DNA from 4 places in the Pseudomaricurvus sp. genome. Region 3 is predicted to be linked to each of the others. Evidence: predicted binding sites of a transcription regulator. Region 3 holds the regulator's gene; each other region holds the start of a gene.
What was found. Region 3 encodes sigma-54, which starts transcription at its own class of promoters, with help from an activator protein. Its sites were predicted from a motif close to TGGCACANNNNTTGCNNT; they were not measured.
Positions count from the first base shown of each region.

Region 1: a site for sigma-54 is predicted at 3,352-3,369, ahead of ACTG33_RS04740 (NarK family nitrate/nitrite MFS transporter). Genes of this name have one in related genera too.
Region 2: a site for sigma-54 is predicted at 2,059-2,076, ahead of glnL (nitrogen regulation protein NR(II)). Genes of this name have one in related genera too.
Region 4: a site for sigma-54 is predicted at 5,290-5,307, ahead of flgB (flagellar basal body rod protein FlgB). Genes of this name have one in related genera too.

Region 1 is NZ_CBFIHX010000021.1:26,321-33,675, forward strand. Features, by position in the region: gene cobA (uroporphyrinogen-III C-methyltransferase) at 1-102, shown strand, start outside; gene nirB (nitrite reductase large subunit NirB) at 118-2,652, shown strand; gene nirD (nitrite reductase small subunit NirD) at 2,675-3,004, shown strand; gene ACTG33_RS04740 (NarK family nitrate/nitrite MFS transporter) at 3,411-4,886, shown strand; gene ACTG33_RS04745 (protein kinase domain-containing protein) at 5,032-6,801, shown strand; gene ACTG33_RS04750 (GGDEF domain-containing protein) at 6,826-7,355, opposite strand, start outside.
Region 2 is NZ_CBFIHX010000101.1:1,409-8,763, reverse strand. Features, by position in the region: gene glnA (glutamate--ammonia ligase) at 1-1,182, shown strand, start outside; gene ACTG33_RS13085 (DUF4124 domain-containing protein) at 1,370-1,894, shown strand; gene glnL (nitrogen regulation protein NR(II)) at 2,283-3,356, shown strand; gene glnG (nitrogen regulation protein NR(I)) at 3,346-4,779, shown strand; gene ACTG33_RS13070 (tetratricopeptide repeat protein) at 4,776-6,023, opposite strand; gene ACTG33_RS13065 (peptide MFS transporter) at 6,214-7,355, shown strand, end outside.
Region 3 is NZ_CBFIHX010000002.1:15,703-23,057, reverse strand. Features, by position in the region: gene lptA (lipopolysaccharide transport periplasmic protein LptA) at 1-31, shown strand, start outside; gene lptB (LPS export ABC transporter ATP-binding protein) at 95-820, shown strand; gene ACTG33_RS00425 (RNA polymerase factor sigma-54) at 1,154-2,698, shown strand; gene hpf (ribosome hibernation-promoting factor, HPF/YfiA family) at 2,873-3,166, shown strand; gene ACTG33_RS00415 (PTS sugar transporter subunit IIA) at 3,188-3,637, shown strand; gene rapZ (RNase adapter RapZ) at 3,829-4,695, shown strand; gene ACTG33_RS00405 (HPr family phosphocarrier protein) at 4,711-4,980, shown strand; gene mgtE (magnesium transporter) at 5,110-6,474, shown strand; gene yjgA (ribosome biogenesis factor YjgA) at 6,533-7,057, shown strand; gene ACTG33_RS00390 (YhdP family protein) at 7,080-7,355, opposite strand, start outside.
Region 4 is NZ_CBFIHX010000024.1:161-7,515, reverse strand. Features, by position in the region: gene ACTG33_RS05165 (16S rRNA (uracil(1498)-N(3))-methyltransferase) at 1-481, opposite strand, end outside; tRNA gene ACTG33_RS05160 (tRNA-Arg) at 699-775, shown strand; gene ACTG33_RS05155 (flagella synthesis protein FlgN) at 801-1,343, opposite strand; gene flgM (flagellar biosynthesis anti-sigma factor FlgM) at 1,622-1,930, opposite strand; gene flgA (flagellar basal body P-ring formation chaperone FlgA) at 2,171-2,878, opposite strand; gene ACTG33_RS05140 (chemotaxis protein CheV) at 3,102-4,073, shown strand; gene ACTG33_RS05135 (CheR family methyltransferase) at 4,262-5,083, shown strand; gene flgB (flagellar basal body rod protein FlgB) at 5,382-5,786, shown strand; gene flgC (flagellar basal body rod protein FlgC) at 5,800-6,234, shown strand; gene ACTG33_RS05120 (flagellar hook assembly protein FlgD) at 6,251-6,925, shown strand; partial or broken gene ACTG33_RS05115 (flagellar hook-basal body complex protein) at 7,067-7,355, shown strand, end outside.

The DNA of each region.
Region 1 (7,355 bases), on a different contig from region 3:
GTGGGTCAGGTGGTTAACCTGGCCGAAAAACTAGATTGGTTTACAAGTCTCTCGTCAGAAGAGATTACTTCCAGCAAACAACTTCAAAAATTGTCAGCCTGATATTGAGGAAACGTCATGAGTAAGCAACGTGTATTGGTCGTCGGAAACGGCATGGTTGGCCACAAGTTTATTGATAACTTGTTGCAAGATTCCCAAGCCGAGAATTTCGAAATCATTACTTTCTCTGAGGAGCCGCGGCTGGCCTACGACCGTGTGCAATTGAGCAGTTACTTCAGCGGTGCTACTGCTGCAGATCTTGCACTTACAGATGAAGGTTACTACAACGAAAACGGTGTTAACTTTGTCCTGAATGACAAAGTTGTTGAGCTGAATACCCAGGAAAACTACGTGGTAACAGCCGGCGGCCGTAAAGAATCTTACGATAAACTGGTGTTGGCAACGGGTTCTTTCCCGTTTGTTCCGCCAATCCCGGGTAACGATCAGGAGCATTGTCTGGTCTACCGTACTATTGAAGATCTGGAAGCGATCACGACTTCTGCCTCACAAAGTAAAGTGGGTGTGGTTGTGGGTGGTGGTCTGCTGGGCCTGGAAGCGGCAAATGCCCTGAAGGCTGCGGGTCTGGAAACTCACGTCGTGGAGTTCGCCCCACGTCTGATGGCGGTTCAGTTGGATGAGGGCGGCGGTAGCTTGCTGCGCCGCAAAATTGAAGATTTGGATGTAACCGTTCACACCGAAAAAGCCACTTCAGAAATTGTTGCCGGTGAGACCTGTCGCTACCGCATGAACTTTGCGGATGGTAGCTTTCTCGAAACCGATATGATTTTGTTCTCTGCGGGTATTCGTCCGCAAGATGAGCTGGCGCGTCAGTTTGATCTGGAGATCGGTGAGCGCGGCGGGATTGTGGTCAACGACAACTGCCAGACCAACGTAGAGAATGTGTACGCGATTGGTGAGTGTGCACTTTGGAGCGGCCGTATTTATGGTCTGGTGGCTCCGGGTTACACCATGGCGAAAGTTGCGGTTTCTCATATCACCGGTGGTAGCGAAACTTTCCAGGGTGCCGATATGAGCACCAAGTTGAAATTGCTGGGTGTGGATGTTGCCAGTATCGGTGACGCACATGGCAATACTCCGGGTGCGCAGTCTTACACTTACAACGATGAAATTGAGCAAGTCTACAAGCGTCTGATTGTATCCGAAGATGGCAAAAAAGTTCTGGGTGCCGTATTGGTCGGGGATGTAGATGCCTACGGTAACCTGCTGCAATTGATGCTGAACGATATGGATCTGCCAGAGAATCCAGCGGGTTTAATTTTGCCAGCCAGTGATGGTGAGGCAGCCGTTGGATTGGGCGTTGATGCACTGCCAGACACGGCGCAAATCTGTTCCTGTTTTGATGTCACCAAGGGCCAAATTAAAGAAGCGGTTGCCGGTGGCTGTGTGGACATGGGCGGTATTAAAGGCGCTACCAAAGCTTCCACTGGTTGTGGTGGTTGTGCGGCACTGACCAAACAGGTTCTGGATGCTGAGCTGGCGAATCTGGGTTATGAAGTTAAGAATGACATCTGCGAGCACTTTGCGTATTCCCGTAAAGAGCTGGCTGATATTGTCCGCGTGAAGCAAATCAAAACGTTTGATGAATTGTTGGAAAGCCATGGTCACGGACTGGGCTGTGAAATCTGTAAGCCAACCGTCGGCTCCATCCTGGCTTCATTCTGGAATGATTATGTTCTCAAAGATGAACATATCGGCCTGCAGGATACCAATGACATCTTCCTTGGCAATATGCAGAAAGATGGCACTTACTCGGTTGTTCCGCGAGTGGCGGGTGGTGAAATCACCCCAGAGAAACTCATCGTGCTGGGTGAAGTTGCTAAAGAGTTCGATTTATACACCAAAGTGACCGGTGGTCAGCGTATTGACCTCTTCGGTGCTCAGTTGCACGAGTTGCCATTGATCTGGAAGAAGCTGGTTGATGCTGGTTTTGAAACTGGCCACGCTTACGGCAAGTCGGTACGTACTGTGAAATCCTGCGTAGGTAGTACCTGGTGTCGATATGGTGTGAACGACAGTGTCGGTTTCGCGATCAATCTTGAGGATCGTTACAAAGGCTTGCGCTCACCTCATAAACTGAAATTCGCCGTGTCTGGTTGTACTCGTGAGTGTGCAGAAGCGCAGTGTAAAGATGTGGGTGTGATTGCTACCGAGAATGGCTGGAACCTGTATGTGTGTGGCAATGGCGGCATGCGCCCTCGTCACGCAGACCTGTTCGCCACGGATCTGGATGACGATACGCTGATCAAGTATGTGGACCGTTTCCTGATGTTCTACATCCGTACCGCCGATCGTTTACAGCGTACTTCGGTATGGTTGGAAAACCTGGAAGGTGGTCTGGATTACCTGAAAGACGTCGTTATCAATGACAAACTAGGATTGGGTGCTGAACTGGAATCTGAAATGGCTGCCAATATTGGCAACTATCAGTGTGAGTGGAAAACCACCATTGAAAATCCAGAGAAACTGAAGCGCTTCAAGCACTACATTAACTCAGATGAAACAGATAACAGTCTGGCGTATGTTGCTGAGCGTGGTCAGCGTCGTCCAGCGACTCCTGATGAGCGCATTCAATCTGTTGAGTTGGTCGACTAAGTCGGGAATAGGAGAAATTACAATGAGTCAGTGGAAAACTATTTGTAGCGAAAACGATCTAACTCCGAATGCCGGCGTATGTGCTCTGGTAGACGGTGAACAGGTCGCAGTATTTTACTGCGGCAAGACCAAAGCCGTTTACGCGGTATCTAATTACGATCCGATTGGTAATGCTTATGTCTTGAGCCGCGGCATTATTGGGTCGCTGGGTGATGTGCCAGTTGTGGCGTCGCCTTTGTACAAACAACATTTCAATCTCCAGACAGGTGAGTGTCTGGAGGAGCCCGAGCACACACTGAAGACTTACCCAATTCGTATTGAGGCGGGTGAGGTTCAGTTGCAGGCCGCTTGACCTTCCTCAAGCAATTTAAGTTGTTCTCTGCACTGGGGGCGCATTTGCGCCCCATTTTTTTGCCTGTCTTTTGAGCGTCGCTTTTTGAGTGCTGCCTTTAGAGTGTTGCAGCGTGAGGATTGAAAGTCTGATTGATATCAGCTTGTGGTTGCCACTCCAGAGTGGTTACTTATGGTGCAAAAACACCCAGTTTTGTTCAATAAAACTACCGACCGTTTTCGTTTTCTTTTGTGTTCTGGTTTTTGGTGGTGCATTGCTGTGCATATGTGCATGCTTGTGGGGCTTAAGTTGGTTCGTATGTTTCGGTATTTTTTGTAACCTATTGATTTGTAATGGTTATTTTTATTTGGCATGGTGCGTGCTTTGAAAGGGAAAGTATTAATTCTTCCTTAGGGGATATACCGCTATGAGTTCCGCTGACAAATTTAATCTCTTCTCGTTTACGGGAAAGATGAAGATTCTCCATCTGAGTTGGATGGCTTTCTTTATTACCTTTATGGTGTGGTACAACTTCGCACCTTTACTTCAGGCATTGAAAGAATCCCTGGGGTTAACGACAGAAGAAATTAAAACTCTGTTGATCCTGAACGTGGCGTTTACCATTCCGGCACGTGTTGTGATTGGAATGTTGACGGATAAATACGGTCCCAGGGCCGTTTACTCCGGTCTGCTGGCAATTTGTTCAATCCCCTGTTTCATGTTTGCTTTGGCTGATACGTTTACTCAGGCTGCGATTGCGCGTTTTGCTTTGGGCTGTATCGGTGCAGGCTTTGTTGTAGGGATTCGTCTGGTCTCTGAGTGGTTCCCGCACAATGAGCTGGGGACTGCGGAAGGCATCTACGGCGGTTGGGGTAACTTTGGTTCTGCTGCAGCGGCCTTTACCTTGCCTACGGTTGCGGTCATGTTTGGCGGTGAAGATGGCTGGCGTTATGCCATGGGCATTACCGGCCTGATGAGTTTGTTGTTTTCATTCGTTTTCTACGCCAATGTAACGGACACTCCTAAGGGTTCTACATACTTCCGCCCGAAGAATCTTGGCGCCATGGAAGTGACTTCAAAGGGTGACTTCTTCTTCTTGCTGGTTATGAAGGTGCCTATGTACGCAGCGTTGGCGCTGTTGGCATGGAAACTTTCGCCATCAGGTGTCAGCATGCTGACTGCCAATACGGTCACGGCTATCTACGTGGGCTTGGTTGCTCTCTATCTGTACGATGTTTCTCATGTTTGGAAGGTTAACAAAAATATTTTTAAAGAACCTGTTCCAGAAATTCATCAGTATAAATTCAAGCAGGTTGCGGTACTGAATGTGCTTTACTTCGCTACCTTTGGCTCTGAATTGGCAGTCATTTCCATGCTGCCGTTGTTCTTCTCTGAAACCTTTGAATTGACTCCGGTGGTTGCGGGTATGGTCGCATCTGCCTATGCCTTTATGAACCTAATGTCTCGTCCTGGCGGCGGTTGGTTGTCGGATAAATTTGGTCGTAAACCCACGCTGCTGATCTTAACGGCTGGTCTGGCCGTGGGTTACTTTGTGATGGGTCATATCGATGGTGCCTGGCCTGTTTGGCTGGCTGTAGTCGCTGCAATGGCATGCTCTTTCTTTGTACAGTCGGGAGAAGGTGCTGTGTTTGCTGCGGTGCCTCTGATCAAGCGTCGTATGACGGGTCAGATCGCAGGTATGACGGGCGCTTACGGTAATGTGGGGGCGGTGGTTTACCTGACGGTATTGTCCATGGTCGATTACAGTACGTTCTTCCTGGTGATTTCTGCGACTGCGGTACTGGGCTTTGTGACCCTGCTGTTGATGGAAGAGCCTTCAGGCAAGATTGCCGAGGTCAACGAAGATGGCAGTGTTGAATTGATTGATGTGGCGAAGGCCTAAATCAGTTTGCTTTATGTCTGATGACTTAGACAGTTAAACCGAAACGGCCATCTACGATGGCCGTTTTTTATGGCAGTATAGATTTTCAGGCGATTCAGCGGCTAACCAATCGTCCAATAGCGCTCAGTAGGGAAAGGCTACCATAATGATCGAAGCTACAACCGCAAACACAGGTTCGGACAGTAACACTGCAGCCGTACTGAGTGTCAAAGTAGGGGGCTATACCACCGCTGGAACGAAACAGCGCAACGAGGATGCCTTTGCAGCCAAACTGCCAACCAGTCCAGGCGTGGTGAATTACAAGGGCATTGTTGCCTGTGTCGCCGATGGCGTGAGTTGCAGTGAAAATGCTCAGCAGGCCAGTATCACCAGCGTGACGCAATTTATCGAAGATTATTACAGTACGCCGGACAGCTGGAGCGTTAAAAAGTCAGCTGCCAGAGTGTTAACCTCTTTGAATTCCTGGTTGTTTCATCACGGTCAACAAAGCGACCTTCGACATAATGGTTTGGTAACCACGTTTTCTGGCGTGGTACTGAAATCCAATACTGCGCATTTGTTGCATGCTGGGGACAGTCGTGTTTTTCGCTTTCGCGAAGGTCGTCTGAAGCAATTGACCCGTGATCACAGTCACAGTCAATACGGTCGAAAAAGCTTCTTGACCCGCGCGTTGGGTATGGACAGCCATTTGGAAGTGGATTATCGACAAGTCTCTCTGCAAGTGGGTGATCTGTTAGTGTTTACCACTGACGGTGTGCATGAATATCTGTCTCTTGCGGATTCGATAAAGCTGCTCAGTGATGCCGGAGATGATCTGGAAACTGCTGCCAAAGCGTCGGTTGAGAAAGCATTAGCCAATGGCAGCGATGACAATCTCAGCTGCCTGTTGGTTCGTGTCACAGAGTTGCCCCAGGCTGATGTGGATGAGGTCTATCGTCAGCTGACGGAGTTGGTGATTCCCCCAGTGATGGATGTGGGGAATAAAATTGATCACTTTGAAGTGTTACAAGTGATGCACAGTGGTACGCGCAGTCACTTGTACTTGGTAAAGGATAACAATACTGGCAGGAAGCTGGTTCTTAAGGCGCCTTCAGAGAACTTTTCAGAAGATGCACAATATTTAGAAGGTTTTATTCGGGAGCAGTGGGTAGGACGGCGGTTAAACAGCCCCTGGGTGATGAAAATTTATGAGCGCCCCCACGATTCCCCTTTTCTCTATCACTTGTGTGAATATGTTGAGGGGCAAACCTTACGCCAGTGGATTCACGACAACCCAAATCCGGATTTTGATGAAGTGCGCTCCATTACGGAGTCGATTATCCGTGGTATCAGGGTGTTTCAGCGTATGAGTATGGTTCATCGGGATCTTAAACCGGAGAACATCATCCTGAATGCACAGAAAAAAGCCGTGATTATCGATTTTGGCACTGTGCGTGTTGATGGCCTCGACGAAATCGGCTCACCGATTGATGATGAAACGCCCGTAGGATCCGTGGATTACATCGCGCCTGAATATCTCAGGGGTGAAAAGGGTCTGCATCAGTCAGACATCTTTTCATTGGGAGTGATGGTCTATGAGATGCTCACAGGCAAGTTGCCTTATAAAACATCCGCAGCACAGCAGCGAAACCCGCAGCGTTATCAGGACTGGCGTTACTTTTCGGCGCGTGATTATCGTAAGGAAATCCCACTGTGGCTCGACCTCGCTCTGGAGAAAGCCTGCGCAGAATCGCCCGCACAGCGTTATGCTGTGTTGTCGGAATTCTTAGCGGATATTTCAACGCCAAACAGCCAGCTGGTGGGAGACCGCCAGAATTCGCCTTTGTTAAAGCAAAATCCATTATTGTTCTGGCAGTGGGTGTCGGCAGTATTGTTTGCAGTGGTATTGATCGAGGCGTGGTTCTTGAGTCATTAATTCTGAGGAATGTTTAGACCAGGTTTATTCCTCAGATTTTCCAAAGCTACTGAATAGCGCGTCTTTTTCTTCGCTGCTGACCGTCGTAGCGGATTTGAGTCTTTGATTGTCACTGCAAACCTGATTGCGGCCATTGTTTTTGGCCTGATACAGCCAGGCATCCGCGCGTTTGATCAGTGTTTCTTGTGAACAAGGGGACGCCAGAGTGTAGGAGTCGACGCCGGCACTGGCTGTCAGTGGAATCGTATTCTCTTCCGTTAACAGCGGTGTGGATTCAATCAGGACTCTGAGTCGTTCGGCAACCTGAATGCCAGTTTCCAGATCGGTAGACGGTAAGATGATCAGGAATTCTTCTCCGCCGTATCGGCAGGGTATGTCGAGTTTTCGGGTTGCGCTGTTGATCAAGTCTGCGGTGTGACGCAGCACTTGATTACCTATGTCATGTCCCCAGCGATCGTTGACCTGCTTAAAATAATCCAGATCCAGCAGAATCAACGTGGTTTCCTGACCGGTTCTCTGGGTGCGTTCAAATTCCTGATCCAGCGCCTGATGAA
Region 2 (7,355 bases), on a different contig from region 3:
CTGGATCCGTTCACTGACGAGCCTACCGTTATCGTTCGCTGTGACATCGTGGAGCCTTCCACCATGCAAGGTTACGAGCGCGATCCACGCTCTGTTGCCAAACGCGCTGAAGATTACCTGAAGTCTACCGGTCTGGGTGACACTGCTTTTTTTGGTCCAGAGCCAGAGTTCTTCATCTTTGACGACATCAAGTGGGGCGCAGACATGTCTGGCTCTTTCGTCAAAATCAACTCCGAAGAAGCTGCCTGGGCAACTGCTGCCGAGTACGCTGATGGCAACATGGGTCACCGTCCACGCGTTAAAGGCGGTTACTTCCCAGTACCACCTGTAGACAGCCTGCACGACATCCGTTCTGCCATGTGTAATGCCATGGAGCAAATGGGTCTGGACGTAGAAGTACACCACCACGAAGTGGCCAACGCTGGTCAGTGTGAGATTGGTGTTAAGTTCAACACTCTGGTTAAGAAAGCGGACGAAGTACAGATCCTGAAGTACTGCGTACACAACGTTGCTCACGCCTACGGCAAGACTGCGACCTTTATGCCTAAGCCAATCGTTGGCGACAACGGTTCCGGCATGCACGTTCACATGTCTTACTGGCTGGACGGTGTTAACCAGTTCGCTGGTGACGGCTATGCTGGCCTGTCTGAAACTGCCCTGTATTACATCGGTGGTGTGATCAAGCACGCTAAAGCGATCAACGCTTTCTCCAACCCAGGTACCAACTCCTACAAGCGTCTGATTCCTGGCTTCGAAGCACCTGTTATGCTGGCTTACTCTGCCCGTAACCGCTCTGCCTCTATCCGTATCCCTTACGTTTCTTCTCCTAAGGCTGTACGTGTTGAAGCTCGCTTCCCGGATCCAATTGCCAACCCATACCTGGCTTTCGCAGCCCTGCTGATGGCTGGCCTGGACGGCGTTAAGAACAAGATCCACCCTGGCGATGCTGCTGATAAAGATCTGTACGATCTGCCAGCGGAAGAAGCTGCCGAGATCCCACAAGTTGCCGGTTCGCTGCGCGAAGCATTGGCATGTCTGGAAGAAGATTACGAGTTCCTGACTCAGGGCAACGTATTCACTAAAGACATGATCGACGCTTACATCGAACTGAAGATGGAAGAAGTTCACAAGGTTGAGCACACCACTCACCCTGTAGAGTTTGATCTGTACTACTCTGTATAAGACCTGTACCGGTTAAATTGATCGAAAAGGGCCGCATTTGCGGCCCTTTTTTATGGGCGTCATATTTAGCAGAAGCACACCTCTAAGAGCTCACACCCCACACGTCCACCGCTCGCCTATATCGAAAAAACCCGCTAATCTAAGCGACATAACCTTTACTGGTATCACTTTCGACACGGACAGCGACATGAAAATCACCTGCGCAGTATTGTTGTTCCTCTCTCTGATCGGCATGACCGCAACCGCCGAAATCTACAAAACCGTGGATGAGCAAGGCAACACAGTCTATACAGACAACCCCAAAGACAAGGACAAGGCCGATCCCGTTGATCTGCCGGACATCAACACTCAACCTCCGGTTTCCGCCCAGCCCCGACCGCTACCCACCGTGAAAAAAGCCCCGGTGAACTATCAGGTTCGCATCAACAACCCACAGGAAGGCACCCAGGTCCCTATGGGGCAGTATGAAATCCCGGTCAGCCTCAGCATTAACCCTCAACTCAGGAACGGTGATCACATCCGCATTTTGCTGAACGGCCAGGCCTTCGGGCAGGAGTTTTACTCAACCAACCTTGTCCTGCGCGAAGTCTACCGCGGCGAACACAGCCTTCGGGCCGTGGTCATAAATTCCTCAGGTGAGGTAATGGGGCGTTCAAACGCGGTCACCATCTATGTGCAACGCAATTCAGTGCCACGTAAAAGCGCGCGCTAGAGTGAACGCAAGAGAAATCCAGGCTACAGACACGTCCCAAACTAGGCCATAAAATGCGCCCCTCAGTTGGCCTGCACCAAAATAAAACACAATTTCGTGGAGGCATCTGCCACTCACCCCCTCAATCCGCGTGATTTCACCGAAAAGGGGCGGGTGCGCCGTATTGGTTCGTTTCTTGCTAAGAATTACTGCAGGTTAAGACAAGATGGGTGCGGCAACCATGCCTAAGCAATCACCTCTCGGAAAACATTCCCGGATCAATAAGGTGCAAACCGCATAATGGACCGGGCCTCCGACTGAGTGGCGGCAAACCCAGCGAGGATCGGACAAGACACCGAGAACCTGCGCAAAAACACCGAGTGTCTAAGCCTCATTTAACGGATAACACATGCCATCAGAACAACCTTATAAGAGCATCCTCGAGCACCTCAACGTTGCCGTAGTCTTCGTCGATAGCAGTCTCCGACTGAAGTACCTCAATCCGGCCGCCGAGGTATTACTGGCTGTCAGCCAGGCGAAAGTTCTGGGCACGTCGTTTCTGCACTATTTCCGGGAAGACGGCAGCCCAGCAGACACCCTGCGAACTGCCATTGTTGAGGAAAACCAGTTCACCAAGCGCCGCGCACAATGGCAGCTACACAACGGCGAACAGTTGACCGTGGATTACACGGTCACCCCGCTGTCCAATCAGGATGGCGTGATCATCGAAATTGTGGCTCTCGACCGCCTGTTGCGAATCAGCCGGGAAGAAGCTCTGATCTCCTCTCAGGAGACCGTGCGCAATCTGGTGCGCAGCATGGCCCACGAGATCAAGAACCCACTGGGAGGCATCCGTGGCGCCGCTCAATTGCTGGAACGAGAACTGCCGGGTAACGACCTCGATGAATTCACCGGCATCATCATTGAAGAAGTAGATCGCCTTCGCAACCTGGTAGATCGCATGCTCGGCCCACGCCAGCTGCCCTCGTTTGCACAGACCAACGCCCACGAGGTGCTGGAGCGCATTGCCAGCGTCATTAAAGCCGAGTGTGGCAGTGGCATTCGCATTCGTCGCGACTACGACCCCAGCATCCCCGAATTTGAAGCCGACAAAGAAATGCTGATTCAGGCGCTGCTGAACATTGCCCGCAATGCCATGCAGGCGCTGCAGGAAGCGGATCTTAACGAGCAGAGCATCATCACCTTGCGCACCCGGATTCAGCGGCAATTTACCATCGGTCAGCAACACCACCCGCTGGTATGCCGGATCGATATCGAAGACAACGGCCCCGGCATTCCTCAGGACATGCTGACCAACATCTTCTACCCGATGATCACCGGCCGACCGGAAGGTACGGGGCTGGGACTCGCTATTTCGCAACACCTCATTCAACAACATCAGGGGCTGGTAGAGTGCGAAAGCCAGCCGGGACAAACCACCTTCTCCATCTATATACCACTGGAACAACATCATGCAGCCTAGCCGAACACCTTCTAATCATGTCTGGATCATTGACGATGACCGCTCCATCCGCTGGGTACTTGAGCGTGCTCTGCAGCAGGAAGGTATCGCCTGTACCGCGTTTGAAAGTGGCGACCGCGCACTGAATGCGATGAAGAACGGCCGCCCGGATGCCGTTATCACCGACGTTCGCATGCCCGGTACCGACGGACTTTCCCTGCTGAAAATCCTGTCTGAAGACGCCCCCGGCCTGCCGATTATTATCATGACGGCTCACTCGGACCTCGACAGCGCGGTCTCGGCGTATCAGGGCGGTGCTTTCGAATATCTGCCCAAGCCGTTTGATGTCGACGAAGCTGTTGCCGTGATCAAACGCGCCCTGATCCATGCTCAGGAACAACTGCAGGAACACACGCCGCCGGAACCGGAGATGGCCACCGAGATCATTGGTGAAGCTCCCGCCATGCAGGAAGTGTTTCGCGCCATCGGCCGCCTGTCACAATCCAACATCACGGTTCTGATCAACGGCGAATCCGGTACCGGTAAAGAACTGGTGGCTCGTGCCCTTCACCGCCACAGCCCGCGTCGCAACAACACCTTTATCGCATTGAATATGGCCGCAATTCCCCGCGATCTGATCGAATCAGAGCTGTTTGGCCATGAGAAAGGCGCCTTCACCGGTGCCGGCGGTCAACGTCAGGGTCGCTTTGAACAGGCCAATGGCGGCACCCTGTTTCTCGATGAGATTGGCGACATGCCCGCCGAGACCCAAACCCGATTGCTGCGGGTGCTGGCGGACGGTGAGTTCTATCGGGTCGGCGGCCACACGCCAGTTAAAGTGGATGTGCGCATCATTGCCGCAACCCACCAAAATCTGGAAAGCCTGGTCGAAGATAATCGCTTCCGGGAAGATTTGTTCCACCGTCTGAACGTGATCCGCATCCACATTCCCAAGCTCGGCGACCGCCGTGAGGACGTTGCCAAGCTGGCTCAACACTTCTTCCATAAAGCGGCCAAAGAACTGGAAGTGGAAACCAAGATCCTGCTGCCAGAGACCGAAAACTACCTCTGTAACCTGGACTGGCCCGGCAACGTGCGCCAACTGGAAAACACCTGTCGCTGGATTACGGTGATGGCCTCTGGCCGTGAAGTACACCTGGAAGATCTGCCGCCAGAGCTGATGGAAAGCAAGGGTGAAGAGAGCCCCTCCGGCGATTGGGAAAAAGCTCTGCGTCACTGGGCCGATCAGGCTTTGGCGCGCGGCCAGAATGACATTCTTTCAGAAGCCGTACCGACGTTTGAAAAAGCCCTGATTGAAACCGCACTCAAGCACACCGCCGGTCGCAAGCGCGACGCGGCCAATCTGCTGGGCTGGGGTCGTAACACCCTGACTCGCAAGCTGAAAGAGCTGGGCATGTCCGACGGCCCCGAGGGCGACGATTAATCCCGCTCGATGGTGGTAAGCTCACCCAGATTGTTTGGGGTGAGCTCCGCCAGTGTTTCCCGATACAGACGCCTCTGGGCATCATCCCCGGTCAGAGACATGGCCATCTGCAATTGCCGCCGCGCTTCACCATTCCTTCCCAGCGCCCTATTGATTTTCGCCGCCAAAAAATAGAACCGGGAATCCTGGCTGTAGGCTTCAATGGCCGCGGTAATATTGTCCAATGCATCGTCAAGCTGACGAGTCGCGAAGGCCTCACCGGCTTGTGAATAGCGGTAATAGGGGTTTCTGGCCCGATAACTGGCGGCCAGTTGCTCGTAATAGTCTGCCTTGTCCGGGCTGTCCATTTGCCGGTACAGCCGAGCCAGGTTGCTGACAATCATCAGATCCGCCCCATCCAGTTGCAGACCTTTCAGATAGGCCACTTCCGCCTCGTGATAGTAGCCGGCTCTGCGGTACACCGTGCCCAGATTACCCCACAAAAAAGACAGCTCAGGCTCCCGGGTCAGGGCCTCGCGCAACAGCAGGAAAGACACCGCCGGCTCACCGTTAATCAGAGACTCCATCGCCAGGTTATTGTAATACTGAGCCACCGCGTAGTCGTCGGACACCAGATCCTGCTGATAATCGACGCTGTAGTTGCTCATATTGATGTCGACGATCTTGCGTTGCCGTCCGGCTTTGACGACGACATTCATGTGACGGTAATTCACCTGTGTGCGGGCACTTTGCATATCCCAGGTGGGCGGCACCTGCACCTCGTTAAATCTGACGTTGAGCCCCACCTCTCGCCCCAGCGCCGCCGTCAACATCGAAAACGACAGGCAATTGCCCTCCTGATAATAAAAGGTCTCGGCGGCGGTGTAGGTTTTCATCGGGTTGTAGCTGACCCCCAACAGTCCTCCGTGCAGCAGCGCCTGGAGCAATTGCTGCAACTTGCTGTTGGACGATGATTCGGCAGCAACGTAGGCGTGGATAAAACGTCGCATCTCGCCGTTGACCGCCAGCGGGTCTTGGGCCAAAAGCGCCCGCGCACTATCCAGAGCGTCTGGGTTTGCATCCGCCAGTAGCATTTGGCTGTCGAGTAATCGCTGAACCTCGGTGTCAGAGAGTCGTCCGCCATTCATGAGAACTACATCGGCTGACTGCTGAACGCAGCTGACGACAGACAACAGAAACAGCGTACCGGCCACAACCGATAACCCGAACTTGCGTCGTTGAACATACATTACTCTGAACGTCATTCTCGCGGCCTGAACAGGTGTCAGACCACCCTCCTTCCACACGAGCCTTGTATTTATTTTAGCCTTTGTGACACTCTAAAGGCCTGTCACATTGTGGAATAGACACAAAGTCAGTTATATCTGTTTTTCATTACCCTAACTGACGGCGCTCTATCGACACCGGCAAGCACACATAGGACATGACTCGCTTATGACGACAAACAGCCAGGCTGAATCGCTACCCACAGACGAGCTCTTTGGTCATCCCAAAGGGCTTTATATCTGCTTCGCCACCGAGCTGTGGGAGCGTTTTTCGTTTTACGGCATGAAGTTCCTGTTGTTGCTCTACCTCACCAAATACCACCTGTTTACCGACGCCGCCGGTTACGACGTGCTCGGTGCCTACGCCGGTTTGGTCTATGCCCTGCCTGTCATTGGCGGCCTGCTGGCTGACCGCTATTTGGGGATGCGCAAAGCGGTGGTGTTTGGCGCGGTGCTGTTGTGTTGCGGTCACCTGCTGATGGCTTATGAAGGCCAGCAAGCGGTTTCCTACGCTGCCGGTACGGTGCTGAATTCATCGCTGACACTGAACGATGGCAGCGTAGTCGCCGCTGGCACCGAACTGAGTCAGACGCTCATCATTCAGGATGTTATCGCGCTCGATGTTTTCTTTTTTGCCCTGGCACTGATTGCCGTGGGTGTTGGGTTTCTGAAGCCCAACATCTCCACCATTGTCGGTCAGCTTTACGGCAGGGACGACCCCCGTCGCGACAGCGGCTTCACCATCTTCTACATGGGCATCAACATTGGCGCGTTTAGCGCGACGCTGCTCTGCGGCTGGCTCGGCGAAACCTTTGGCTGGGGTTACGGCTTTGGCGCTGCGGGCATTGGAATGTTGTTCGGCCTGCTGACATTCCTCAAAGGCCAGAAACACCTGATGGGACTGGCAGAACCCTCCAACCCGGACATTCTTAAACAGGGGGTTATCGGCCCTCTCAATCGTGAATGGATAATTTATCTCGGGGGTCTGCTATCGCTGGCGGTGATTTGGCTGCTGCTGCAACACGAACACGTTGTCCACATGAGCCAGAACGTCCTGCTCACCATCGCCCTGATCGCCCTGCCTGCGTTTGCATTACTGAAAGGCAGCCGGGAAGAGTTCCAGCGCACCCTGGTTCTGATGATACTGATCGCTTCGTCGGTGGTGTTCTGGGCGCTGTTTGAACAATCCGCTGGCAGCATGACCCTCTATGCAGACCGCGTCGTAGATCGCACCGTGATGGGCGCAGAAGTTCGCGCCTCCATGTTCGGTTCACTGAATCCGTTTTTTATCATTGTCTGCGCTCCTCTGCT
Region 3 (7,355 bases):
GATTCCTCCCAAAAGTGAGCGCAATCCCTAACAGTTAAAGCGCCACCGCACCGCCACACTGCCCAGCGCCGGATTTAAGGACAAGACCAACGCCATGCCCACACTCAACGCCCTGAACCTCGCCAAGAGCTACAAAAGCCGCCGTGTCGTTATCGACGTTTCCCTGTCGGTCAGCAGTGGCCAGATTGTCGGCCTGCTGGGTCCCAACGGGGCGGGCAAGACCACTTGCTTTTACATGATTGCCGGGCTGGTGGATGCCGATCAGGGCAAGGTCACTATTGATCAAAAGAACCTGACGCACCTTTCCATGCACGGACGGGCACGAGCGGGCATCGGCTACCTGCCACAGGAAGCCTCCGTATTCCGCAAGCTGACGGTCAACGACAACATTCTCAGTATTCTGGAAACCCGCAAGGACCTGAACCGCAAACAGCGCCAGGACAAACTCGATCAGTTGTTGCGAGAGTTTCACATCAGCCATATCCAGAATAGCCTCGGCATGGCGCTGTCCGGTGGTGAGCGTCGCCGGGTCGAAATCGCTCGCGCACTGGCCACCGACCCGGAATTCATCCGGCTGGATGAACCATTTGCTGGCGTCGACCCCATTTCCGTCAACGACATCAAGCACATTATTCAGCACCTGAAAGATCGCGGGATTGGCGTTTTGATTACTGATCACAACGTTCGCGAAACCCTCGATATTTGCGAGAAAGCCTACATCGTCAGCGAAGGCCACATTATTGCCGAAGGCACGCCGGAAACCGTTCTAGGCAACACGCAGGTCAGAGAGGTTTACCTCGGGCACCAATTCAGCTTATAGTGTGTTTTCTCAGGGCTAAAAGTGTGACCCCACACACAAAATTGTGGCCTCTGGCAAACAGCTTGGACAGCGCGTCCAACTAAGATCGACCACAACGCAGCCACCCGCTCCCAACATTCGCATTTCCTCCCAAGCAGGCAAGAAACAGGCATAAAACTTGCTTGTTTAAGTTGTTCTCCTCGGTTACTCTGGCTACACTTGCTCACCAACACGATCATTTCAATCGAGTCTGATCGTCGCAAGAATGGATTCTGCCGCACACATCACACAGCTCCACACTCGCTGACATTGCGGCAGAGCAGAGAAAGAATTCCTCAGTAGCCGTAGCCATACATGAAACAGTCGTTACAACTCAAGCTGGGTCAACAACTCACCATGACCCCCCAACTGCAGCAAGCCATCCGCCTGCTGCAGCTGTCGACGCTCGACCTTCAGGCCGAAATCCAGGAGGCGCTCGACTCCAACCCCATGCTGGAAGTCGGCGAAGACGACAATGCCGGTTCGGACACTCCCGACGAGAGCATCAACACCCCCAAAGATCAGCCCGAACAGAGCAGCACCAAAGATTCCGACAGCGAACCAGAACCCACCGCCAGCGCCCAGGAAGAGCAAAGTGGCGTCGACAGAAACAGCGATGACAGTCCCGAGGGCGACTGGGGAGACGCTATTCCGGAAGACCTGCCGGTAGACACCAGCTGGGACGATGTATACCAGTCAGGCCCTTCCGGCAGCGGCTTGTCAGCACCCGACAGCGAGGACAACGATTACGAAAGCCGGCGCGGCAGCGACGAATCCCTGCATCAGCACCTGATGTGGCAGCTCAACCTGACCCCCATGTCCGATCGGGACCAAGTCATAGCGATGGCGTTTATTGACGCTATTGAAGACACCGGCATGCTCAGCATGAACGCCGAAGAAATCCATGAAAGCCTGGTAGACGAGCTGGAAGAGCTCGAACTGGACGAAGTCTTTGCGGTGTTGCACAGACTGCAACAGTTTGACCCTCCCGGGGTCGCCAGTCAGGATTTGAGCGAATGCCTGCTAATCCAGCTGAATCAACTGCCAAAAACTACACCCTGCCGGGAAGATGCTAAACTCATAGTCAAAGACCACTTATTGTTGCTGGGCAGCCGCGATTACAAGCAGCTGATGAGAAAAACCAAACTCAAGGAAGCCCAGCTGCGAGATGCCATCATTTTGATTCAGAGCCTGAATCCACGTCCAGGGGACAGCATCTACAGTGGCGAGACCGAGTACGTAGTACCCGATGTATTTGTGACCAAACAGGATGACCGCTGGACTGTGAATCTGAATCCCGACATCGCACCCAAATTGCGTATCAATGATACCTACGCCTCAATGGTCAAGCGGGCGGACACCAGCAGTGACAACTCCTTCTTACGCGACAACTTGCAGGAAGCCCGCTGGTTCCTCAAGAGCTTGCAAAGCCGCAACGAGACCCTGCTGAAAGTCTCTACCTGTATCGTCGAAAAACAGCGCGGCTTTCTCGATTATGGCGCCGAGGCCATGAAACCGCTGGTTCTGCACGACGTGGCCGAAATTGTCGGCATGCACGAGTCCACCATTTCCCGGGTCACCACTCAAAAGTACATGCACACGCCTCAGGGCATCTTTGAGCTGAAATACTTCTTCTCAAGCCATGTGAGTACTGACTCAGGCGGCGAATGCTCATCCACAGCAATCCGTGCCATCATCAAAAAACTGGTGGCGGCTGAGAGCCCCCAAAAACCGTTAAGTGATAGCAAAATCACCACATTACTCGCCGAACAGGGCATTAAGGTGGCCAGACGCACCATCGCCAAGTATCGGGAGTCTTTAGGAATACCCGCGTCCAACGAGCGTAAGCGATTGGTCTGAGCAGCTGTTGACCGCAACACAAGTCCGCTGCAGCCGGTACTGGTCGCCCACTCGGGATAAAGGTTAAAGTCCTGCCTGTCAGGGCCTCGACAGCACCAACACAGCTGGTGCTAGTAGCCAAAGCTGTATGACAAGCGATTCAATACCGACGTTTCACGACAAGAGGAGCAACGCATGCAAATCAACATCAGTGGACACCATGTTGAACTGACAACTGCCATTAAAAACTACGTCAACACCAAACTAGATCGCCTCGAAAGACACCACGACCGAATTACCAGTACCAACGTCATACTATCTGTTGATAAACTACGCCAAAAGGCAGAAGCCTCAGTGCACGTGAGCGGCAAAGACTTCTTCGCAGACAGCGAGTCCGAAGACCTCTACGCCGCCATCGACATGTTGGCCGACAAGCTCGACCGCCAACTCATTAAACACAAAGAAAAGATGCGAAATCATCACCGCTAATTTATGGAAGTAAGATCATTTTTGTCTCAACATCGCACCTACTGCGGTGTTGAGGCCAGCAGCAAAAAACGCGCTCTGCAAGTCATCTCCCAACTGATTGCCGAAGACCAGCCGACTCTTAACGCCGATGAGATCTTCACCAGTCTGATCTCTCGGGAGCGGCTTGGCACAACCGGTCTGGGCGGTGGCATTGCTATTCCTCACTGCCGCATCAACAATTGCGCCAACACCGTTGGTGCTTTGATTCAGTTACAAAGCCCCATCGACTATGAATCCATCGACGGCCAACCCGTGGACATCCTGTTTGCCCTGATTGTTCCCGAGGAGGCTCACGACGAACATCTGAAAACTCTGGCCGCGATTGCCGAACAACTGCACCATCCCGACTATTTGCAGAATCTTCGCGACGCCAGCGACACCCAAAGCCTCTACCTGGCAGCCACCGAACAAGACGCCAGCGCGCCCCTCTGATGGCGCAGGGACGCGGTTTTGTAATCTACCCAAAGTAAGGTACCTTTAGAGTATTGCTCGTGGTGTTGTATCAATTGATACTCCTCCTTCAAAGGCCGTGCGTCCTGATGAGGCCATAACGCCCCAATAAGAAAGCACCCGGATAAAACGAGCACCCTGAAATATTGATAGTCGACGAGGCAGAAAATCCCATGCGTTTAGTTGTAATTAGCGGCCGCTCCGGCTCGGGGAAAAGCACAGCCTTGCACGTGCTTGAGGATGTCGGTTTTACCTGTATTGATAACTTGCCTGCCTCTTTACTGCCATCGCTGGTTCGACAGTTGGATCAGCATCCCCAGAGCCAGTCATTTGCCGTCAGTATTGACGCACGCAACACCTGGCAGGATCTTCAGGAGTTTCCCGAGTTTTTGTCGCAAGCCAAGATTCCCGGCTTGCAGTGCGAAATTCTGTTTCTGGATGCCCGCAGCCCCATTTTGATTCAGCGTTTCAGCGAAACCCGACGCAAGCACCCTCTCAGCGGACAGACAACCGATCTCAAACAGGCAATCGCTCTTGAGAGAAAATTTCTCGAGCCCATCGCCAACTCTGCCGATCTGACCATCGACACCAGCGGCCTTAGCCTGCATCAGTTACGAGACCTGGTGAAACAGCGCATTGTCGGTAATACAGGTCCCGGGATGGCGCTGTTATTTCAGTCCTTTGGCTTCAAGCGCGGCATTCCGGTGGATGTTGATCAGGTGTTTGACGTACGCTGCCTGCCAAACCCTTACTGGAAACCTCATTTGCGCAGCTTCAGCGGCAAGGATAAGGAAGTCGTTGAGTTTCTTGAGGCCGAGGACGATGTCAACGATATGTACAATGACATCGCCAGCTACCTGCAGCGCTGGCTACCTCGCTTCAGCGACAGCAATCGCAGCTACTTTACCGTCGCCATTGGCTGCACGGGCGGGCACCACCGCTCAGTGTATTTGTGCGAGCGCCTCTATGAGGCCTTCAAAAATGAGCACCCCAACACGCAACTGAGGCACCGGGAACTGGAACAATTACAAAAAACATAATCCATAGAGAACATTATGCTGACTGATACCGTCACCATCATTAATAAATTGGGGCTCCATGCCCGCGCAGCGGCCTTATTTGCCAGCACAGCCTCCCGCTATTCCAGCCAGATCAAAGTGGGCCTGAACGGAAAACTCGTCGATGCCAAGAGCGTCATGTCACTGATGTTACTTGCCGCGAATCAGGGCACCGAAATCACCTTGCAAGCCGAGGGGCAGGATCAGCAAGAGGCCATGCAAGCCATCATCGAACTCATCAACAATCGCTTTGACGAAGACGAATAAGCAACTACAACTCAGCCAACCAGACCTCGACGAAACGGCGTAAGTCTGGCCTTCCACTGGCTTATGCCGCCAAGCCCCATTAGAATACACGCCGTTAACCTCACTCAATACGGATACGTGTGAACGCCTATGTCTCAAAACACCGATGAATTGCTCGCATTAACTCAGGCACAACTCGGTGAAATCAATGAGGCATTGGAAAGCGGTACCTTTCAACAGGTACGGCGCATGCTCAACGGCCTGCAACCGGTCGAAATAGCTCACCTGCTGGAATCTTCCCCGCCCCCATCCCGCCGCGTGCTTTGGCGCCTGGTCGATAGCGATCTGGAAGGTGAAGTTCTGCAGGAACTCTCGGAAGAAGTACAGGCTCAATTCCTGCGCGGGATGGGCACCGAAGAGGTAGTCGCCATCACCGAAGGCATGGACACGGACGATTTGGCCGATGTTCTGCAACGCCTGCCAGACCGCGTGATTCAGGAAGTACTCGCCGCGATGGACGCTCAGGATCGCCAGCGGGTAGAGCAGGTGCTCTCCTACGACGAGGACACCGCCGGCGGCCTGATGGATACCGATACGGTGACCGTTCGCCCCAGGGTGACACTGGACGTCGTGTTTCGCTATCTGCGCCGCCACGACGAACTTCCGGACTCCACCGACAGCCTGATCGTAGTGAACAGTAAAGGGCAGTACGTTGGCCTGCTGCCGCTGTCGCGCCTGTTGACTTCATCGCCCACCAGTACCGTGCGGGAGTTGATGCGTACCGACTTTGAGCCCATTCCGGCGCACATGCCCGAGAACGAGGTAGCCAGTCTGTTTGAACGCCACAACTGGGTTTCGGCGCCGGTGATCGATGACAACGGCATTGTCGTCGGGCGAATCACCATTGATGACGTGGTCGACGTGATCCGCGAAGGCGCTGACCACTCCTTTATGGGGATGGCCGGTCTGGATGAAGAAGAAGATACCTTTGCCCCCGTCTCCAGAACCGCGCCAAGACGCGCCATCTGGCTGGGTATCAACCTGCTCACCGCGATTATTGCCTCGGCCGTGATCAATATTTTTCAGGATACCATCGACAAGGTGGTGGCACTGGCCGTGCTGATGCCCATTGTCGCCAGCATGGGCGGCGTAGCTGGCAGCCAAACTCTGACCGTTATGATCCGAGGGATGGCACTGGGCAAAATTGGCCGCAACAATATTAATTGGCTGCTCTCGCGAGAGTTTTTCGTCGGCTTGCTGAACGGACTGCTCTGGGCGGGGCTTATGGCTGTGATAGCCGGTTTGTGGTTTGACGATATGACCATCGCCGCGATCATCGCCGCAGCCATGGTCATCAACCTGATTACCGCCTCGGTCGCGGGTGCACTGCTGCCCATCACCTTGCGCAGCATGAATATTGACCCGGCGCTGGCTGGCAGCGTGGCGCTGACCACCGTGACCGACGTCGTGGGCTTCTTTGCCTTCCTTGGTCTGGCCACCTATTTTTACGCTTAATACGTTTTTAAACTCAACACGTTTTTAGACCTAACACATTTTTCAACGGATATTCCCGATGTCTCAATTTGACGATTTTCCCGACCGCGACGATGAAGAAGAGTACATTCCTTCAAAAACTGACATTAAGAAGGAAATGGCCGCTCTGCAGGATTTGGGAACAAAGATTGTTGAACTCAGCGATAAATTCATTGCCCGCATTCCCATTGAAGGCGAACTGGCCGATGCCATACACCAGGCACGGGGCATGAAGCACCGCGAGGGGCGCAGACGCCAGCTGCAATTTATTGGCAAATTGATGCGCAAAGCCGAAAATATTGAAGAGATTAAAACCGCCTACGAGCGGGTAATCTCAATTGGTCAGGAACACACCAAAATTCAGCACCAAACCGAACATAGGCGAGATCGCTTACTGGAAGACGGCAATGAAGCACTGCAAACGTTTGTGGCAGAGTACCCACACTGCGAGGTGCAATACCTGCGTCAATTGATTCGCAACAGCCAAAAAGAGCAGAGCCAACAGAAAGCACCAACCTCAGCCCGTAAATTGTTCCGCTACATTCGCGATATCATCGAAGCCTGAGCCCAGCCGGACCGAACCTCACTCACCGTTCGTTCGCTTTACGTCTTCTTTTTTTGCCTTCACTGGCGGCTTCACGACTGTCATCGGCGGCTTGTTGAGCCGCCTTGTTGTCAAACAGCTTATCAAACTCAATGGCCGGATCACTCCACGACCCTTTGATGCTATAACTGACGCTGGCGACCCGCTCCATCTGCTTCTTGAAAATTTTACTGATTGCATACACCCCGGCGGCGGCAGGCAGGCCGCCTGCAAACGCCGCGATCAGGGTGGCATTACCTCCCACGGGAAGCGTCGCCAC
Region 4 (7,355 bases), on a different contig from region 3:
GTAACTCGTCTTCCACAAACGGCTTAAAGCGTTTTACCAGACGTACCTCTGGCATGACGGTATCAACACCTTGTTCCAATCCCAGAATCAGCTGCTCGCGAATGGTGTTTTCCTGTAACCAGGGCGTCTGCCAATAGCTTTTTTCCACTCGATAGCTGTTGATCAAAATCAGCTTTTTGACCCCCATGGTGGCTACGGTTTGAAAAATTCGTTTCAGCATTTTGGGTCTGGGAAGGGCAAGGATCAGAGTCAGCGGCAGCGCTTTTGGGGACTCTTTGCTCAAAGAGACATCCAGTCGAATACTTTTTGAGCAGATGTCAGTCACGGTTGCTAACCCTTGCAGGTCATTGATCAGCCCGACACGCACCTCATCCCCAACTTCAACTTTGTGAATGTTGAGCAGATGATCCCGTCGTCTGTCGGTGAGTTCAGCCGTCGTTGGTGAGATAAAATCTGAAGGTGAAAGCAGTAAAAGATTCATGGCGCTTCATGGTGTGAAAGTGGTCGCCATTATCCCGCAACTGGGTATTGAATGCACCGGTAACAGAGGTTTTTCAGTGTGGGTTAAAGTTTGATGTGTACTTAAATCAGATAAACTTGGGGGGAAGTTACGTCAGTTTCTCGACTCGGTTGTGACATGGGCGGGAAATCGCTAGAATTCGTTTCTCTTCGATTGATCTCATTTTCAAACGATCTTTCCGCCCTTAGCTCAGCTGGATAGAGCGTCCCCCTCCTAAGGGGAAGGCCAGTGGTTCGAATCCACTAGGGCGGGCCATTTCTTGAATACAGCAACCTACTTATCAGGCTTTGACCACAGTGTGACTGGTGCGCTGAGCTTGAGTGTTGCCTGTGGCGTTGTAGAGATTAGCGGTGTCTGCGGATTGTCCGCGCATCAACCCCATGAGCTTCTGCAGAGTTCTTTGTCCTCTGGCAATCATTTTGCCATTCAGCTCATTGTGTTTTTTACAGTCATCTACGAGAGCTTGAAGCTCTTTCCAGAGCGGCGGTAACACGACTCCGTCCAGTTCCTGCAGCAGGCGATTCCAGCAGACTTCATTGGGTTGGCCTGTGCGCTGGGTCAGAAAGTTAACCCAGCCGCTACGTTGTTTGGCGCCGTGTTCCAGCTTGGCCATCAATACCTGCTTTTCACCGACCAAGGTACCCAAACGGGTGTGGTCACGTTGTTGAAGAATCTGGTGTTCTTCTTTCAGAAGCTCCAGCAGGGTACTTGCCGTTTGAATGTCTTGGCTGATCTGTTGGTGAACGGCGGGCGCGGATACATTGTCAGATCCGGTTGTCGAGCCTGTAGCTGAATCAGAGTTATATGGCGTTGTGGCGGACATGGCTACCTTCCAGATGATCTGTGGTTGAAAATCAAATGCTGAAAATCAGATGTTGAAAAATCAGACGTTGCATTAATCAAACATCGAAATTCAAACATCGAAAAAATCAAAAGTCGAAACGGTCAAATTGTTTTGACGGACAGCAAAATAACAGCACGCAAAGCCGGGAATTGCAGCGGTGAGTTTAGCTCTGTCCGTCAATATTTTCGTCCACGGTCGATTGGGTCGGCATGACCTTCTCGCCAGTGGAGTTCATCCTGAGATGAACGTATTCGTATTTATGAGAAAAAGTTGTCCTGAGCCAGCATGCTCTCGGCAATGCGGTCGGGATTAATCTCATAGGTGCCATCAGCAATGGCTTGCTTAATGTCAGCGACACGCTGAGTGTCTACGTCTGGTGTCGCCTGAATCTTGCTTTCCAGCTGGCTCAGCTGTTGAGCTTGTGAGCTTAGAGATACTTCCGGTTTAGGAGTGTTCTGCGCTTGTGACTCGGCAGCATTGTTTTTACTGCTGGCGTTACCGTCGACCCGTCCTTTTGCGTTGCCGCTTGAGGAGAGGATGTTGTTGCTGTTTGAATCAATAACCATTGCTGCAATTCCCATTGTGTTGTGGTGCTGTCATCTTTGGAAGTTTTGACCAAAGGTGCCCATACTGAGGGTTTCGGCGGGTGCCGCGATAACTTTAGTCAAAACCTTATCTTTTTTAGCTCTTTTTTTTAAATCCCGTATTGAGGGGTCAAAAAATTGAACTTTTGAGCAGTGAGTCTCACTTTTAGCCCAGTTTTACGGACTTTTGGCCTATTTTGACAAGGGTTAACCCTTGGTTTTCTACATAATGACCTGAACTTGTCCCTTTGCTGTGACTCGCGCTTTAATGACTCGCTCGCTTTTCAGATTCTGGACGCGTATTTGTTGGCCAACTTTGCCGTCGTTCATGGCAACCCCTGATGTGGAGACTGCAATCCCGCCGCTGATGGCTTTCACGCTGACGGCGTCTCCCCTCTGAATGACCTCAGGGGCCGTGACACTGGTTGTTCTCAGACTGTCCCCCAGGTTAATCGGGCGTCTGGCTTCTTTGCCGATGATGCGCGTGGGATTGGAAACGGTGCTGTTACCCATGGTGCTCACATCACGCAACTCCAGAGAGAAATCTCTCTCGGTGAGCCTTTCCCCACGCCCAATGTTACGGGCTGCAACCAATACCTGCCGCATGCGTTCGACTTTGGCGGTCAGGTAGAAAGACCAGGGCGTCTGGCTTGGACACTGAACCCGAAGTGTCACATTGCTGGCACTTAGTTGTCGGCCGTGCAAATCGTATGTCAAAGGTTTGTCGCATGCTGAAAGGCGCAAGCGGGGATCAATGTCGCCTACATCAATGCGGGTTTGGTCATCGGGAAACTTATCCTTCAGAACGCTTTCAAGATACTGTTGAGCGGCTACAGGAACGTCCGACAAATCCTGCCACTGTCTGGCCTCGGAGGCCGCAGATACGGCGATTCCAAGGCTTAAGGCGATATGTAGGCGTTTAAAGTTCATAGTTTGCTCAGTGTCATTTTGGGCCTGATACCGGTGTTGTATTCGATGTTGTATTAAAGGCTTTGCGGTGTCTGCCGCTATAGCTATTGATCAAGTCAATGTTGCTCTTGGTTTAATACTTATGCCGGTATTGCTGCAAGTTTGATAGAGATAAAGCAAACACCGTGCCGTTATAGAGCAGCTGTATATTAAAACCGTCATTAACAAGCTTTGAGGAGACGTCATGGCTGGAGTTATGGACAGCGTTAATCAGCGTACACAGTTGGTCGGTCAAAACCGACTGGAGCTGTTGCTATTTCGGCTGAGTGGTCAGCAGTTGTACGGTATTAACGTCTTCAAGGTCAAAGAGGTTCTACAATGTCCGCCTCTGAATGCCATTCCACAGCGTAACCCTGTCGTTCGCGGGGTGGCGCATATCCGTGGCAATACGACATCTATCATGGATATGAATTTGTCCATGGGTCGTAACCCACTGGATGATATTGCAAACTGCTTTGTGATCATCACGGAATACAATCGATCTACTCAAGGCTTCCTGGTGAGTGGCGTTGAGCGCATCGTCAATATGCATTGGGAAGAGATTCATCCGCCACCGTCCGGCGCTGGCAGAGACAATTACCTGACTGCGGTGACCGAGGTGGATGGCCAGCTGGTTGAAATCATAGACGTCGAGAAGATCCTGGCTGAAGTATCTCCGGTAAGTGAAGAAGTGAGCCCAGGTGTTATCGAAGATGGTATTGCCGAGCGTATCGTGCAAAAACATGTACTCATCGTGGATGATTCGGCCATTGCCCGGAAGCAGGTTCAGCGGGTTGTTGAGTCTATGGGCATCAAGACAACGCTGAAAAAAGACGGTCGCGAAGCCATAAACTACCTAAAAAGCATGGTGGAAGACGGATTGGATCCTAATGCCGAGCTCATTATGGTGATTTCGGATATTGAGATGCCTGAAATGGACGGCTATACCTTTACAGCGGAAGTGCGCAGCCATCCGGCACTGAAAAATCTGACAGTGGTCTTGCATACCTCGCTCAGCGGTGTCTTTAACGAGACCATGGTCAAAAAGGTCGGGGCTGATGACTTTATGGCTAAATTTAAGCCTGACGAGCTGGCTCGACGAGTGAATGACCGAATCCTGGAGATCAGTGGTCAAAGCTTGTTGGATGAGGACGCATTGCAAGAAGCGGCAAGTTAAGGATGCTCCGCAGAAAATGTGGTCTCTTTTTGAAAACGCTTCTTTTACTCTCGTTCCGTTGAAATTGTTCCATTAAAATTGCTTCGTCAGACGGTACAAGGCTGACAAACTCTTGGCTTTTTATAGCGAGTATACGCATGACAAACAGTGGTTTTACGGCATCACCGTCACGCCCAGGGGGCGCCACTATGAATTCCAGTGAGTTTGAAAGCTTCCGGCTGTTCCTGCAGGAGGCTTGCGGCATTCATCTGGCAGAAAACAAGCAGTATCTGGTGACTACCCGCATCCGCAAAATTTTGCAGGATAACCAGCTGGAGAGTCTCAGTGCTCTGGTGGATCAGTTGCGCCGCAGCCGTCACTCCAAACTGCGTGAGCAGGTAGTGGATGCCATGACCACCAATGAAACCTTCTGGTTTCGTGATACGCATCCTTACGACTATCTGCAGACGACGTTGCTGGCGGAAATCCAAAAGAAGCCGGATTCCGGGCCGATTCGTATCTGGTCGGCAGCCTGTTCTTCTGGGCAGGAGCCTTATTCGATCAGTATGACGGTTGAAGAAAGCCGTCGGCAAAATCGCTTGTCGTCGGCTCGGTCTGTGGAAATTGTCGCAACGGATCTGTCAGCCAGCATGCTCAAGCAGGCTCAGGCTGCCGAGTACGACAAGATGTCTGTGTTGCGTGGTTTATCTCCCGAGCGCCGGGACGCTTATTTTGACCAGGTCAGCGAAGAGGTCTGGCGGGTAAAGCCGGCTATCCGCAGTCGTGTGCAGTTCAGGTCTTTGAACCTGTTGGACTCCTACGGTGGCTTGGGTCGCTTTGATGTGATCTTTTGTCGTAATGTTCTGATTTATTTTACCGGTGAACTTAAGCAAAACATTCTCACGCGTCTGCACGCTGCGTTGAAGCCTGGAGGGGTTTTGGTGCTGGGGTCGTCGGAAGGGCTGGCGGGTGCTTCTGAGTTGTTCGAAATGATTCATTGCAAACCGGGCATCATGTACCGGGCGCTGTAGCTGGTTGTTTTCCGTCTTTATTTCGGCCTGAAAAGGCCTTCTCTTTCAGTAGCTCTTCTTTCTGTGAAGCCTTTGCCGTTCTGCGGTAAAGGTTTGCCGCTTTCCTCTTTTTTTTGTTATCTCTGATTTCAAATGCCCCTTTCCTGTGTTTAGGAAAACCTCTACAGCCCAGTGTTTTAGGGGGGGGTGATGGTTTTTTCTGTCTTTGGCACAGCTCTTGCTAAATCCTGTACACAGTTTAGTGATTGCCGCTTACGGGGCAGCACTGGGATAAACATTTAAAGAGTTGAGGTGACAGATGGCTATTGGCTTTGATCAAGCGTTAGGGATTCATGACGATGCGCTGCGTTTTCGCAGTCAGCGGTCTTCTATTCTTGCGAACAATCTCGCTAATCTGGATACCCCCAACTACAAGGCTCGCGACATCGATTTTAAGTCCGCTCTGGCCAAGGCCGCTTCCGGTTCTTCAGCGTCGCTGGAGATGGCAGCCACCAACTCAGGTCATCAGCGTGGTGTCAGCATGTCAGTTGGCGACAGTGGAATTCAGTACCGGACTCCGACTCAGCCCAGCATTGACGGCAACACCGTCGAAGAGCACGTAGAGCACGCAAAATACATGGAAAACTCACTGGACTTTCAGGCGACGTTTACCTTTTTAAACAGTAAATTCAAAGGCTTAACCACTGCTCTGCGCGGTGAGTAAGGGAGAAACGATCATGGCTTTAGGTGGCGTATTTGATATTGCAGGTTCCGGCATGACAGCGCAAAGCGTCCGTCTGAACACTACTGCCAGTAACCTTGCAAACGCTCAGTCGGCAAGTTCCAGTAGCGATGAGGTTTATCGCAGTCGTCAGCCGGTATTCAGTGCCGTGTATCGGGATGCCAGTGGTTTTGTTTCGGACAAAAGCGATCCTCAATCCCAAGCTGGTGTAGAGGTTTTGGGAATTGTCGAGAGTGATGCGCCTTTACAGCGTCGATACGAGCCCAATCACCCGGAAGCGGATGAGGAGGGGTATGTGTTTTATCCCAATGTGAATGTTGTTGAAGAAATGACTAACATGATTTCGGCCTCACGCTCTTTCCAGGCCAATGTTGAAGTGATGAATTCTGCCAAACAAATGGTTCAGCGTGTGCTGACATTAGGTCAGTAAGCGGAGGGCAATCGTAATGGATGTCAATGCAGCAACAAGTAATAGTGTTCTGGGTCAGCTTTCCTCCGCAAGCTCTGAGGAAGCGAAAAGCAATGAACTGGGTAAAGATGAGTTTTTGACCTTGTTGGTCACCCAAATGAATAACCAGAACCCTCTGGAGCCGCAGGATAACGGCGAGTTTATTGCCCAGCTGGCTCAATTCAGCTCCCTGGAGGGTATCGATAATCTGAACGATACCGTTAGCGGTTTTGTGAGCAGTTATCAGTCCAGCGCGGCTTTAGAGGCCACAGCTTTGGTTGGTCGTCAGGTGCAGGTGCGTACGGATACCGCATGGATGTCTGAAGGGGATATGTTTACCGGTGTCATTGAGTTGCCGGTCACAAGCCCTGAAGTGAAGGTGAGCATCTATGACGAAACCGGTCAGTTGGTTCGTAATGTCGATTTGGGAAGTCAGGCTGCGGGTAATCACGACCTTATCTGGGATGGCCTGAACAATAGCGGCGAACCTTTGCCGTCTGGACTCTATACAGTGAAAGCGGAAGCCAGAATGGATGGAGAAATGTATCAGGTGGGTACGTTACTGGGAGCCAATGTGAACAGCGTGACTCTGGGTAATGACGGATCATCACCAGTCTTGAATCTGGCAGGCCTGGGCAAGGTCTCACTGGATGACGTACAAACGATTATGTAGTGGAAACTGTGTAGTTGGAAACACTCTAATCAGAAACAATTGAGTTAAAAGCAATTTAGTTGGCACTCGGATCTTATTCGCAGGGTGTGTTGGATAAAAATTATAGCGCTGTGGCGCGGAAGCTTAAGTTGAGGACAGGCTATGTCGTTTAATATTGGTTTGACAGGTATTCGTGCAGCAGACAACGATTTGCGGGTTACTGGCAATAATATCGCCAATGCGAGTACGACGGGTTTTAAGCGTTCACGGGCTGAATTCGGCGATGTTTACGCAAGTTCGATCGTGGGTACTGCCAATAACGCAGCAGGCAGTGGTGTCATGCTGGCGGATATTGCTCAGCAGTTTACTCAGGGCAACATTACGTTCACGGATAACGTGCTCGACCTGTCTATTGATGGCAGCGGTTTCTTTATCATGAGTGATGGCGGCG